3 regions of the Shewanella sp. KX20019 genome follow, and region 3 is predicted to be linked to each of the others. Evidence: predicted binding sites of a transcription regulator. Region 3 holds the regulator's gene; each other region holds the start of a gene.

Region 1 (4,730 bases), 1.7 Mb from region 3:
TCTGAGACTCGCGTTGCTAAACAACGCGACAAATTCCTTTCGTGCTCCGTAAACTGCTATTTATACAGTTAGTACTTAATGTTGAATTTTGTGCTTTAATCTTGTCAGTTTTCTGTTAAATTCATTATTCCTAAAAAAATATAATAATAAAGGGATATAGGATGCATTGGTTTAAACGCTCGCTAAGTATGCAGCTGGTTGTGACTATTGTTGGCGCTTTGGCGGTACTTTTCACCATTGTAGCATTGTTCTTAGTTAAGAATGAAAGTACCAGTACCCGTCAGCAAATCGACAATGACTTAACGAGTTTAGTACAACTTAAATCTAACGAAGTTCGCAGCTATTTTGTCGCCAAAGGTCAATTAATTCATGCTGTGTTTGCTGATCCGACAGTATTAGAGTGGTTCGGAAAATATGATCGCCGCTTAAGCGATCTATCTGCAGATAAACAGTACAGTGCTATTGTTGAGTATTTTAAGTTCTTCTCCGATACAGACAGTGACATTAAGTCAGTGTTTTTCGGCTCCGCCAATACCTTTGAATACTTTGACCTTAATGGTCGCTACAACGACAGTGAGTACTACACTAATAAGCGCCCGTGGTGGCAAGAAGCCATTGACCAAAATGGTATGTTTGTCGGTGATCCTGCTGTTGATGCCAATGATGGTTCAATATCTGCAACCGTTAAAACAGTTGTAAAAGATCAGTCCGGTCGGTTCATCGGCATCGGTGGTATGGATATTCTGATCGACACCATTGGTAGCGAACTCTTAGCACCAATTAAGTACCAAGGTTCAGGCCAAGCGTTCCTCATTACTGATGCTGGAAAATTAGTATACTTTCCTGGTTTTACTGAGAAATTCCCACCGGGTTCTGACGCTGCTGAAATAGACAACCAATTTAGAGATAGTGAAGGTTTTAATGCGCTGAGTCGTCAAATGCAGTCTCAACGCACAGGTTTTGCCGAAGTAACCTTTAAAGGCGAATCGCAAAGAGTCAGTTTTGTGGAAGTGGGTGGTGATTTCCCTGCACAGAGATGGCACCTAGCATTCATGTTGCCAACGGAGGTTATTGAGGCGCCAGTGACCGACGCTATCATCAACTCAATTTTACTTGCTTGTTTGATAATGCTCTTTGTCGGTGTCACGGTTTGGGGCATGTTAATGCCGTTCAGAAAACAGATTAATAGCTTATTGCTGGCGATGGAAGATATTGCCGAAGGCGATAGCGATCTGGCAAAACGTATCGAAATGGACAGAGAGGATGAACTTGGGCAACTCGGTGATGCTTTCAACCGATTTGCAGCAAAAGTGCAGGGGATGCTGCAAGATACTCGCGATTTAACCTTAGAGGTTGAAAATGGTGTTACAGCCGCAGCAGAAGTCAGCGAGCGAGCACTCAATTCTGTTGCACAGCAGAAAGCGGAGATAGCCTCCGTTGCGACCGCGGCTACAGAAATGGCGCATACCAGTCAAGAGATGGCGGCAAGTGCACAACGTGCCAGCGACTTTGCCGATAAGGCACAGACTGAATCAATTGAGGGGGGCGCGATTGTCGCACAAGCAACTCAAGGGATGCAGTCTTTATCGGTGCAGGTGATTGAAGCGGCTAAAGTGGTTAAGCAACTTCGCACTCGCTCAGAGCAAATTGGTGAAGTGCTTAACGTCATCAGAGGCATTGCGGAGCAAACAAACTTGTTAGCGCTTAACGCCGCTATTGAAGCTGCGAGAGCGGGTGAGCAAGGGCGTGGTTTTGCCGTTGTAGCTGATGAAGTGCGTACACTGGCCTCGCGCACGCAAGATTCAACCGCCAATATTCAAGAGATAATTCAGACGTTACAGCAAAATGCCAATGAAGCAGAGCAGGTGATGGAAGCGGGAGTTGAGCAAGCTAATATCGGTCAGGATCTCACGGCTAAAGTAGAAATCGCGCTAGACAGTATTACCGGTGCGATTGAAGCTATTCAGCAGCAAACCATTGAGATCTCCGCCGCTGTAGGTCAGCAAGCCGTGGTTGCTGAAGAGGTGGCCTGCAATGTTGAGAATGTTCGCGCTTTATCTGATGACTCGTTAGCTGCAAGTGAAGAACTATCACGTAACTTTGACAGTTTTGCCCAGGTGACAGAGTCATTATCAAGCAACATTAAGCAGTTCAAGATCTAGACCGCTAACGCTTAAAGCATCAGGTTAAGCAAAACGGAGCCAATTGGCTCCGTTTTCGATCCTATATGCTTGCTCCCCCACACTTTGAACGCATAATTTACTTAACGCCTCTTGAGTACTGTTTATATATACAGTAACATCTATTGTGGAGGAGTTGAGATTGCAAAAAATAATTCATGTCGATATGGACTGCTTTTACGCTGCAGTAGAGATGCGTGATTTTCCTGAGCTTAGAGGTAAACCCATAGCTGTTGGCGGCAGAAGTGATCGTCGTGGTGTGATAAGTACTTGCAGCTATGAAGCAAGAAAATATGGTGTGCGCTCAGCAATGGCATCAGCTTATGCACTTAAGCTTTGCCCTGATCTCATCTTAGTGCCTGGTCGTATGCAGGTATATAAAGACGTTTCGACTCAAATTCGCGCGGTGTTTGCTAAATATACTAGCCACATTGAGCCACTATCGTTAGATGAAGCCTATCTGGATGTCACCGACAGTCCTCACTGCCAAGGCTCTGCCACCCGTATTGCAGAAGCCATCAGGCAGGATATTTTGCTGGCGACGGGACTCACTGCATCTGCTGGAATTGCACCGGTTAAGTTTTTAGCAAAAATAGCATCTGATCTCAATAAACCTAATGGCCAATATGTTATCCGTCCTGAAATGATTGAAGAGTTTGTAAAAACATTACCGCTGATTAAAATTCCAGGAGTGGGTAAAGTCACCGCTAAGAAGTTAGCGGATATTGGTCTGCATACGTGTAGCGACGTGCAGGCCTATTCTGATGACGCTTTAGTTGAGCGTTTTGGTAAGTTTGGAGGGGTATTGATAGAGCGCGCTAAAGGCATCGACACGCGGGGGATTTCTGCCAATAGAGAGCGTAAGTCGGTTGGTGTTGAAACTACCTTAGCGAAAGATATTCACACGCTGGAACAGTGCAAAGCCGTAATGCCGCAATTGATCCAAGAGCTGGGGGCTAGAGTCAATCGTAGTGCCAAAGATCGTACTATTCATAAACAAGTGGTAAAGCTTAAGTTTGATGACTTTAAACAAACCACAATTGAGCACCGAAGTGATGAAGTGTCTGTTAATCTGTTTTACCAGTTATTGGCACAAGCGCTAGAAAGACAACAGGGCCGAGGAATACGCTTATTGGGCGTTGCAGTGGGGTTGGCCTCTAAACAAGCCATTAATGATGAGGCGAGTGCAGCAAGTGCATCGCAACTAGACTTAGGCTTTTAGAAAGCGTTTTAGCTGAGTCTCAACCAAGATAAAAAAAGCCGCTGAATTTACATCAGCGGCTTTTTATTTGGTTGTCACTATTTAAAGGGTTTAATCTTTAACCGGAGTACGCTCAAGCACTGCTAACAACAGTTTCCAGTACTGACCAACGGTAGTGATGTTAACTTTCTCATCTGGGCTATGTGGATAGCGAATAGTCGGACCAATCGATACCATGTCCATCTCTGGATAAGGCTTCTTAAACAAACCGCACTCAAGGCCAGCATGGATCACCATGATTGTTGGCTCTTTGTTATAGATGTCTTCGTAAGTAGCACGGACACTTTCCATAACCGGTGAGCTGTTGTCAGGCTTCCAACCAGGGTAAGCACCACTAAATTCAACGTTGGCACCCGCAAGGTTACTCAATGAGGTCAACACACCCTCTATCTCTTCACGGCCAGAGTCGATTAATGAACGGATAAGGCAAAGCACTTGCACAGAATCAGTTTCAGTACTGATGACGCCGACATTTAGTGAGGTTTCAGTTACGCCAGCAACTTCATCGCTCATGCGCACTACGCCGTTAGGGCAGGCATTGAGGATATCAATTAATATCTGTTGTGAGTCTTCACTCATCACCTTTGTTTCTGCTGGGATCTCAGTGAGTGTCAGCGTCGTGTCAGGATCTGCAATAGCCAACTCTTGGCGAACCAATGCCTGGAACTCCGCAATACGTTGCTGTAGTAGTGTTACGTTTTCAGCGGGCGTCATAAAGCTAATTTGCGCTTCACGGGGAATCGCATTACGCAGTGAACCGCCAGTGAAGTTAGTTAGCTCAAGTGCAAGCTCATCGCTATGATCGAATAGGAATCTAGCGAGCAATTTATTGGCATTACCGCGACCTAAATGAATGTTGACCCCTGAATGGCCACCCTTAAGACCCGCAATTGATAGTGTAAAGCTTGAGTTTGTTGGCTCTGGAGACTGCCACACCATAGGCACACTGATTTGACCATCAACACCGCCAGCGCAGCCCATGTAAATCTCGCCCTCTTGCTCAGAGTCGGTATTAATAAGAATGTCAGCTTCAAGCATGCCGGCTTCTAGGCCAAACGCACCCGTCATTCCAGCTTCTTCATCGATAGTTAATAACACTTCAAGTGGACCATGGGCAATGTTATCAGCACCAAGAACAGCTAAAGCCGAAGCCATACCAATGCCGTTATCTGCCCCCAGCGTAGTGCCTCTCGCTTTTACCCAGTCACCATCAACATAAGCATCAATAGGGTCTTTTTCAAAATCATGCTCTTTATCGGCATTCTTTTGCGGGACCATATCGATATGGG
Region 2 (4,730 bases), 2.4 Mb from region 3:
TATTTAAATAATAGAACATCTTACAATGAGGAAGCTTACCCATGTGTGGTATTGTCGGAATAGTTGGTCAGTCATCGGTTAATCAAACCATTTATGATGCATTGACCGTGCTTCAGCATCGTGGACAGGATGCTGCTGGCATTGTGACCGTAGACGGATATGCGTTTAGACTACGTAAAGCCAATGGCTTGGTGAAAGACGTATTTGAACCAAAGCATATGCAACGCCTGCAAGGCAGTGCGGGTATTGGTCATGTGCGTTATCCAACGGCAGGGAGCTCGAGTGCTTCTGAAGCTCAGCCATTTTATGTGAACTCTCCTTTTGGTATCTCATTAGCGCACAACGGTAATTTAACCAATACGGTTGAGCTGCATGAGCGCCTACTTAAGCAGCGTCGTCACGTTAATACCACCTCTGACTCAGAGGTGTTACTTAACTTGCTCGCCGATGAGCTTCAGCATACGACTAGCCAAGAGTTAACTGCAGACGAAGTATTCAACAGTGTGACCAAGGTCCATGAACTCACTCGCGGTGCATATGCTGTTGTTGCGATGATTCTAGGCCAAGGTCTTGTTGCATTTAGAGATCCATTCGGTATTCGTCCCTTGGTGTTAGGTAAACATGAAACGCCAACGGGCACCGAGTACATGGTCGCTTCTGAAAGTGTGGCACTGGATGCGGTTGGTTTTGAGTTTATGCGCGATGTAGCTCCCGGTGAAGCTGTGTATATCAGCCTTAAAGGTGAGCTTCATACTCGTCAGTGTGCTCATTCGCCAAGCTATGCCCCCTGTATTTTTGAGTTTGTTTATTTTGCTCGTCCAGACTCAACAATAGACAAGGTTTCGGTATACGGTAGCCGCGTTAATATGGGTACCATGTTGGGTGAAAAGATAAAGAAAGAGTGGGAAGATCATGACATTGACGTAGTGATCCCTATTCCCGAAACATCTTGTGATATCGCCTTAGAAATTGCTCGTCATATGGATCTTCCATATCGTCAAGGTTTCGTTAAAAACCGCTATATCGGCCGCACATTTATTATGCCTGGTCAGCAAGAGCGTAAAAAATCGGTCCGTCGTAAACTGAATGCGATTAACGCTGAATTTAAAGACAAGAATGTACTCTTGGTTGATGATTCAATTGTACGTGGTACCACGTCTGAGCAGATCATTCAGATGGCACGCGATGCAGGCGCCAAAAAAGTATACTTTGCTTCTGCAGCACCTGAAATTCGCTTCCCCAACGTCTACGGCATTGATATGCCAACGACCAACGAGCTTATTGCTCATGGTCGTGATGTAGAAGAGATCACCAAGTTGATTGGTGCTGATGGTATGATCTTCCAGTCATTGCCTGATTTGATTGAAGCGGTTCGTCAACAGAATCCCTCAATTAAGCGTTTTGAAACCTCAGTATTCGATGGTAAATATGTCACTAATGACGTAAACCAAGAATATTTGGACTACCTAACGCAATTGCGTAACGATGATGCCAAAGCAAATCGTAGCAAAGATATTGGTACCAACTTAGAGATGCATAATGTTTGTCACCCGTAATTAGGCAATGCCTTTGCTGGTGTAAAACAGATTGAACACAAAAAAGCCGAGTATTTGCTCGGCCTTTTTATGTTCATAAACTAAAGAGCTGTGCTACCCAGACGGCCATCCAACTGACAAAAAGTAATGTACAAGCTGTTTTCCCAAGGTTATGGCTAACTTTTAGGCCCAAAATCGTGCTCACGCTCGTCAGCACAATGACCAAACTGCTCAATACTAATGGCTCGACCGCCGGACTCTGTGCCAATAATGGAGCGCACAATATCACCCAAGCAGTGACCAGTAGAAAGTGAAATAGTAGTAGCTTGTCTAATCTCGTGTTTGGCTTACTTAACGTCGTCAACATTATTCCTCCTCCAAAGTTAGGCTTAGCATTAGGCATTAAATGAGAATGATTCTCAACAAAGTTTACAATCTTTGAGCCGTTAACCGACTTTTGATTGCGCCAGCAGTCACCTCAGGTTACAGTTACTGTTAATTTATACAGTAATAGTAAATGTGCACTGATGATCTTATATATTGCAGAAAAACCCAGTCTTGGTAGAGCCATAGCTGACGTGCTGCCTAAACCTTTGAAAAAAGGTGAGGGCTTTATACGCGCTGCCAATGGTGACTGTGTTTCATGGTGCGTCGGACATTTATTAGAGCAAGCTGAACCTGATGCATATTCACCAGAATATAAGTCGTGGAAGTTTGAACATCTTCCGATAGTGCCAGATGTTTGGAAGATGAAACCCAAATATAAGATGCGCGGTCAAATTTCAGTATTGAGAGGGCTAGTGAAAGAGGCGACTCAACTGGTCAATGCTGGCGATCCGGATAGAGAAGGGCAGTTGCTAGTCGACGAGATTATTGCTCATCTAGGTGTTAAAGGTGCCAAATTACAGCAAGCCAAACGTCTGCTAATCAGTGATTTAAATCCGCAAGCGGTAACTAGGGCCTTAGGGCAATTGCGGCTGAACCGTGAATTCATCCCGTTGTCGACATCAGCCCTGGCACGCTCTCGCGCTGACTGGCTCTATGGTATGAACATGACCCGGGCTTACACCATTCAAGGGCGTAAGGTGGGTTATCAAGGTGTGCTCTCGGTAGGCCGAGTTCAAACACCAATACTGGGGTTAGTGGTCAGGCGTGATGAAGAGATTGGCAACTTTGTCTCAAAACCATTTTATGAAGTGCTAGCACATCTAACCACAGATACTCAGCAGGCATTTACAGCCAAATGGCAACCCAGCGAGGCATGTCAGCCTTATATGGATGAAGATGGGCGAGTACTATCTAGAGGATTAGCGCAGAATGTGGTTGGGCGTATCACGGGCAAAGAAGCAATAGTTGAAAAAGTCACAGCGCAAGATAAAAAATTAAATGCACCGCTGCCTTACAATCTATCTTCATTACAGATCGATGCCGCCAAGCGTTTTGGTATGAGCGCTAAAACGGTACTTGATACCTGTCAGTCGTTATATGAGCGCCATAAACTGATCACCTATCCACGTTCAGACAGTCGCTATCTACCGGTAGAGCAACACGCGATGGCCGCTAGCGTCATTGCGACAGTTAATAAAGGCGCAGCAGAGCTGACGCAAGGTATCGATGTACCGAATGCAAAACTTAAGTCAAAAGCTTGGAATGCCAAAAAGGTCGATGCCCACCATGCAATTATTCCCACTGAGAAAATCGCCAATCTATCGAGTTTAAGTCCAGCTGAAAAGCAGATCTATCTGCAAGTCGCACGGCAGTATTTAATGCAATTTTATCCCGCGTATCTCTATAAAGAAACGCTGGTCGAAATTGTCATCGCTGGAGGCGTGTTTAAGACTAAAGCCAAGCAAGAAAATGCGCTAGGTTGGAAGCAGCTGCTAAAACAGAGTCAATCTAATTCGAACAATGGTGCTAGCCCATCCTCGTCTTCAGGCTCTAAAAGCGGTAACAAAAACGATGACGAGGAGTTAACCACCATACCGCCATTAACCAAGGGGCAATCTTTACATTGTCAGCGTGGCGAGTTATTAGAGAAACAAACACAACCACCAAAGCACTTTACCGATGCCACTTTGCTTGGGGCTATGACGGGGATAAATCGTTTTGTCACCGATCCTGACATTCGGAAAATACTGAAAGACACCGATGGACTGGGGACGGAAGCGACCCGTGCTGGCATTATCGAACTGTTATTCAAACGCAGTTTTCTAGTCAGACAGGGTAAAAGTATTATTGCCACAGATGTGGGTAAAGGCCTGATTAACAGCTTGCCTCTTAGTGCTACGACCCCCGATATGACCGCACTGTGGGAAAATACCCTGGATTCGATGAGCCGCAAAGAAACCCAATATCAAGCCTTTATGCAGCCGCTTATAGGTAAATTAGATGAGTTGATTACCCAGGCGGGTTCGGTGTTGCCTACCGCCTTGCAGGGCGTTAAGAGTCCCACCCCGTTTAAGAAAAAGTCTTACTCTCGTGGCGGCAATAATTCGGGTAGGTCGACAACGAAGAAAGGGATCGCTAAAAAAACTGCAACTAGAAGGACTCGCACTAACAGTACAATGGCTAAATAGTCGTTTACCAAGTAATAATAGTGTTATCTCTAAATGGACTAAAACGATGGCTCGTTGGATGATTTTTATCAGTCATTGGACAATTAGCTCAGCAAGTCATTAGTTACTGCTTATGAGAGAGTGTTGCCTAAAGAGCAATGACCACTAGGCATTACCATGATCCCGATCATGTTTTCACACTCTTTTGCGTTAAGCTCTATTTACTGAAGATAAAAACCGTTATCATTTGCTGGTAATTTATTATCGGTAGTCGAACGTTCTACCAAGCAGATACGGGAAATATTGTTGTTTAACTCGACCGCTTCAATGCAGATGTTTCAATCTAAATTGACACTAGTACTCTTACTGGTGGTTTTTGTGTCGCAGTTATTTCCCACATGTGTTGCTTCAGACATCCACAATGTTGAGTTTTATTCTGCTGAGTTACCGCATTTAGAAAATGCACTGCCGCTTGAGCTACAGCAAGCTTGCTGCGATGTGCATGCAAATGCTTGTCAGCACATGGTGGATGTGAGCGAGCAAGACGAGTACGACAACGATTTTCATACCTCTTGCCATCCTCCATTGGAGTTTAGCTTTGCGACGCAATCGAGCGGCGTTAACAGCAAGTGTGATTTTT
Region 3 (4,730 bases):
CAACAACTTCAGTTGTGACTTCACTCGCTGCAGCTTGCTCGGTTTTAGGTAGGGTAGCAGGTAAAGTGGCTGGTACTGCGGCGGCAGTATCACTGCTTGCTGCAGTACCTGACGCTGCTGAGCTGACATCGGCAGCTTGAACCGTATCGCCAGAGTCATTGCCCCAAGCATTACGTTCAAAGGTAATTACCGCCGCGATTTCAGTGGCAGTCAGCTGCTTAGCAAATGCTTGCATCGCAGTGCCCGTCATACCATTCGATACGATATCGATATGATCAGCGATGGGGCCTTTGATAATTGGACTAGCAATAAGAGAAGGGAATACGCCTGGAAGACCTGCACCATTAGGTTGGTGACAAGCGGCACATCGAGCCAGATAGATCTGCTCGCCTTGAGCCATCAGCTCCTCCATGGTCAAGGTTTGCGAAAGTGCTGCTTGAGCTGCAGCTTCAGCATTACTCGCTTGTTCCTTTTGAGCAATTAACCATTTATCAAAGTCTTCTTCTGTGAGTGCTTCGACAACAATTGGCATAAAGCCATGATCTTTACCACAAAGTTCAGCACATTGACCACGGTAAACACCGGGCTTATCAATCCGCGTCCAAGCTTCATTAATAAAACCAGGGTTAGCATCTTTTTTAACCGCAAAAGCCGGTACCCACCATGAATGGATAACGTCATCTGAAGTCATTAGAAAGCGCACCTTGCGGTTAATCGGCAATACGAGAGGTTTGTCTACTTCGAGCAAATAGTGTTCACCTTTAGCTTCGGTGCCCTCGATCTGCTCTCTAGGAGTCGACATTAAACTATAAAATTCAACGTCTTTATCGAAATAGCTGTAATGCCATTTCCACTGCGAACCTGTAATTTTAATGGTGAGCTCAGCATTACTGGGGTCCTCCATTGCAATCAAGGTTTTGGTTGCTGGAATAGCCATGATAATAAGAATAATAAAAGGCACTACAGTCCACAAAATCTCGACTTTAGTGCTTTCATGAAAGTTGGCGGCGACAGCGCCTTTTGATTTGCGGTGGTTGATCATGGCATAAATCATTGCGCCAAAAACAACAATGCCAATAGCACAGCAGATGTAAAGGATTATCATGTGGAGGTTATAAACCTTACCACTGATCTCCGTCACACCCTCTGTCATATTAAATGGCATTTCTGATGCAAAAAGTGCAGGCGAAAATATTAGCGCCAACACACAGTACAACAATTGCTTCACTAGACTTCTCCTCTGTCAACAAGACAAAGAAGAGTCACACAGTAAGTCTCTGCTCTATGTAAACTCTTCGTTCCCAAAAAAGCAACGATGACTTCAAAGTGCGCGAGTGGTTTATCTATCGTGTCGTTATTTTAGTTTTCGACTATCGATTAGACTTTATTTAGTTCCAGTACTTGATACTGGTTGGTGTAACCACGGTGGCACCTACGGCTGAAATATATCAGGCCGATCTCAGTCTTCATATACTCTTAAAGGATCTACAGTCATACATAAAGACCGACGACTAAATCGTTCGGATATAACAAAATATCGTTGTTATCAGTACCTACACTACTTGGTGTTGAAATATTGATCAAGATCACTTTTTGATTCATTTGTTTAGTGGTAGGAATAAAAAAGCTCCCGAGTAGGGAGCTTTAGTTAAAGACTAGAACTGTAATATAAATAAATGCTTAATGCATTGCAGTGAACAAAGAGCCTTGATTAAATGGCTCGCCCTGTGCGTTTATTGTGCTGTCAGGTAAGTGAGTGTTCGCATTTTCAATGATGATACCTACCGCTTGAGCGCTCTTGGCGACTAGCTGCAGTCGTCTACTGTCTCGTGCATCTAACTCGTTAGTCCAGGTTATCACTGCACTCGATGTCCCGCTGGTGAGCGCTTTTTCCATCGCCCAAAGTGTTTCTACTTCATCTTTGGCATGTACAAGTAGGATCCTATCCATCCGTACGCCAGCTGAAGCTAGCATCTGTTTGTAACCGATATTAGGTGGGCTAATTAATACAATCCAGCGACCCTGCAGGCTCAGTTGAGCCAGTTGACCACAGATCTGTTTTAATTCATTGCGTCCCTGAGTATGAGATATCATAGTTTCGATATCTGTCTTTTTAGACATCGTCGAATTGGGTATATCTTGCCAAAGGCCAGGGTGACGCGGGCTTACACCTAATAATTTGTTCATTGCCAATCTCCATTACGGATCACGCCAACGGCTAAACCTTCAATACTTAAGCTTTGGTTTGCCAGATCGACTTCTATCGGTGAGTAATCCTCATTCTCGGCATGTAAGAAGACTTTGTTGCCCCTCTTTTCAAACCGCTTAACCGTGACGTCATCTTCAACACGGGCGACAACAACTTGGCCATTACGAGCCTGTTGGCTCTTATGAACCGCCAATAGGTCACCTTCCAGGATGCCGATGTCTTTCATACTGTCACCGCGTACTCGTAGCAAAAAGTCGGCTGCTGGACGGAACATCGCAGGATCAACTTTATAGTGTTGCTCTACATGTTCTTGAGCCAGAATCGGTTCGCCTGCAGCCACTTGGCCAATAAGTGGTAAACCGAGATCGGCCTCTTCGGTATCTTCTTGAGTTAGCTTAATGCCTCGAGAAGTTCCCGGTATGATCTCAATACAGCCTTTCTTCGCTAAAGCTTTTAAATGCTCTTCGGCTGCATTGGCAGATTTAAAGCCTAAACGTTTTGCGATTTCGGCACGGGTTGGTGGCATACCTGTGTCTGAAATATTGCGTTTAATAAGCTCTAAAATTTCAGCTTGGCGTGGTGTAAGTGGTCTCATAATTAAGCCTGTCTTTCCATACAGTAACTGTCAGTATATACAGTATTCTGGTTCGCGCAAGTATTAACCAAGTTAATGTTAATATGTTTGGCATTTAAGATTGAAAGCTGCGTTCAACCCGAATTCAAGATCTAAGTGCACCACACCAATTGAATATAAAAAACCTCCTTCGTTGGGGGCTTTTTTATGTCCGTTGGTAAGGCTTCATTAATTCTTACTCTTTAAGTAAAAACTTCCGAATTATCTTATTGAATAGTCTCGCTTAATATACGGCTCAGAATAGAAACGTGGGGTTAAACGATGAACAATAAAATACTCAAACTAAGCACCATTGGCTTAGTCATAAGCGCTATATGTACCGCCGCTTTCGCAGGTGAACAACTAGATCCTCGCAGTGAGCAATATCAAAAGAAATTTCCAAAGCAATATAACACTTGGAAAAAGACGATAGAGCAAGACAAGAAAATCGACGAAGTTAAAGAAAATCCTAACCTTGCCGTGTTGTGGGCGGGTTATGCGTTTTCAAGAGATTATGACACCCCGCGCGGGCATCAATACGCAGTAACAGATCTCAGAGGGACGCTAAGGGTTGGAAGCCCGGACGCAGACCACAAAGATTTACAGCCTATGGCTTGTTGGTCGTGTAAAGGCCCAGACGTCCCCCGTATGATTACAGAACAGGGTGAAGACGGCTTCTTCAGTGAGAAATGGAGCGCGGCAGGATCTGAGATTGTTAATACTATCGGTTGTCAGGATTGTCACGAACCCGGTTCGTCTAAACTTCGCGTATCTAGACCATTCGCTCAAAGGGCAATGGATAAGATAGGTAAGAATTGGGACGATGCCTCTAGAACCGATAAAAAAGCTATGGTTTGCGGTCAGTGCCACGTTGAATACTACTTCGAGAAAGAAACCAAGAAAGCGGCTTTCCCTTGGGATAATGGCGTCGATACCGATAGCGTGGAAGAGTTCTTCGACTCTATAGAGTTTGTAGATTGGACGCATCAAATATCAAAAACACCAATGTTGAAAGCTCAACACCCGGATTATGAAACTTGGAGTTCAGGCGTTCATGGTCAAAACGATGTTACTTGTATTGATTGTCACATGCCAAAGATCACCAACGCAAAGGGCCGAAAGTTTACCGATCATCAGGTTGGAAACCCGTTTGACCGTTTCGAGGTGGGTTGCGCTAATTGTCACGAACAGAGCAAAGAGCAGATGTTAGCTGTTGTTGCAAACCGACAGGCAATGATTAACGAGCTTAAAGACTGGGTCGAAACTCAGTTAGTACACGCTCATTATGAAGCTGGCGCAGCTATTAAGGCCGGAGCAACGGCAGCAGAGTTAAAGCCAATACAGGATGATATTAGACATTCTCAATGGCGTTGGGATCATGCTACCGCTTCACACGGCATAGCAATGCACAACCCTGAAGAAGCGTTAAGGGTATTAGGGACAGCGATTGATTTATCAGCCGACGCAAGGGTTAAACTTGCTAGGTTGTTAGGTGAAAAGGGCGTTAAGCAGCCCGTAGCTATCCCGGATATATCGACCAAAGAAAAAGCACAAAAAGCGATTGGTTTAGATATGGATAAGCTAGAAGCAGAAAAGGCAACGTTTAGCGAAACAGTGCTTCCAGCGTGGGACAAAGAAGCTGAGGAACGACAAGCTAAATACGATAAGTAGCCAATAAGAATAAGTCCTATATAGCGAACGACTCCATTGCTTAATCCCACCTAAGCCCGCTGTATAGGCAGTAATACCAAGTCTCTTTATTGAGGCTTTTTTATGCCTGCTTATTGGCTTCTGTATAGGGGCCGCTTTCTATATGCAAGTGCACTATTCAACTAACTTATTGATCGCAATGAAACGGGCATTCACTCTTAAACTGAATCCCACATATAAGTTAGGGCTAGATTTATT

The links. The regulator LexA, encoded in region 3, represses DNA repair genes until DNA is damaged. The targets are predictions, from matches to a motif close to TACTGTATNNNNATACAGTA.
Region 1: dinB (DNA polymerase IV) is a predicted target of LexA. The motif match lies at 2,279-2,298, and genes of this name have one in related genera.
Region 2: JK628_RS14325 (DNA topoisomerase III) is a predicted target of LexA. The motif match lies at 2,026-2,045, and genes of this name have one in related genera.

The regions. Positions count from the first base shown of each region.
Region 1 covers NZ_CP068437.1:3,920,117-3,924,846, reverse strand. Annotated here, with positions in the region: gene JK628_RS16920 (methyl-accepting chemotaxis protein) at 162-2,162, shown strand; gene dinB (DNA polymerase IV) at 2,323-3,402, shown strand; gene JK628_RS16910 (aminoacyl-histidine dipeptidase) at 3,493-4,730, opposite strand, start outside.
Region 2 covers NZ_CP068437.1:3,263,538-3,268,267, reverse strand. Annotated here, with positions in the region: gene purF (amidophosphoribosyltransferase) at 42-1,556, shown strand; gene JK628_RS14330 (hypothetical protein) at 1,630-1,902, opposite strand; gene JK628_RS14325 (DNA topoisomerase III) at 2,063-4,111, shown strand; gene JK628_RS14320 (hypothetical protein) at 4,397-4,730, shown strand, end outside.
Region 3 covers NZ_CP068437.1:336,503-341,232, forward strand. Annotated here, with positions in the region: gene coxB (cytochrome c oxidase subunit II) at 1-1,228, opposite strand, end outside; gene JK628_RS01520 (cell division inhibitor SulA) at 1,681-2,187, opposite strand; gene lexA (transcriptional repressor LexA) at 2,184-2,804, opposite strand; gene nrfA (ammonia-forming cytochrome c nitrite reductase) at 3,105-4,493, shown strand.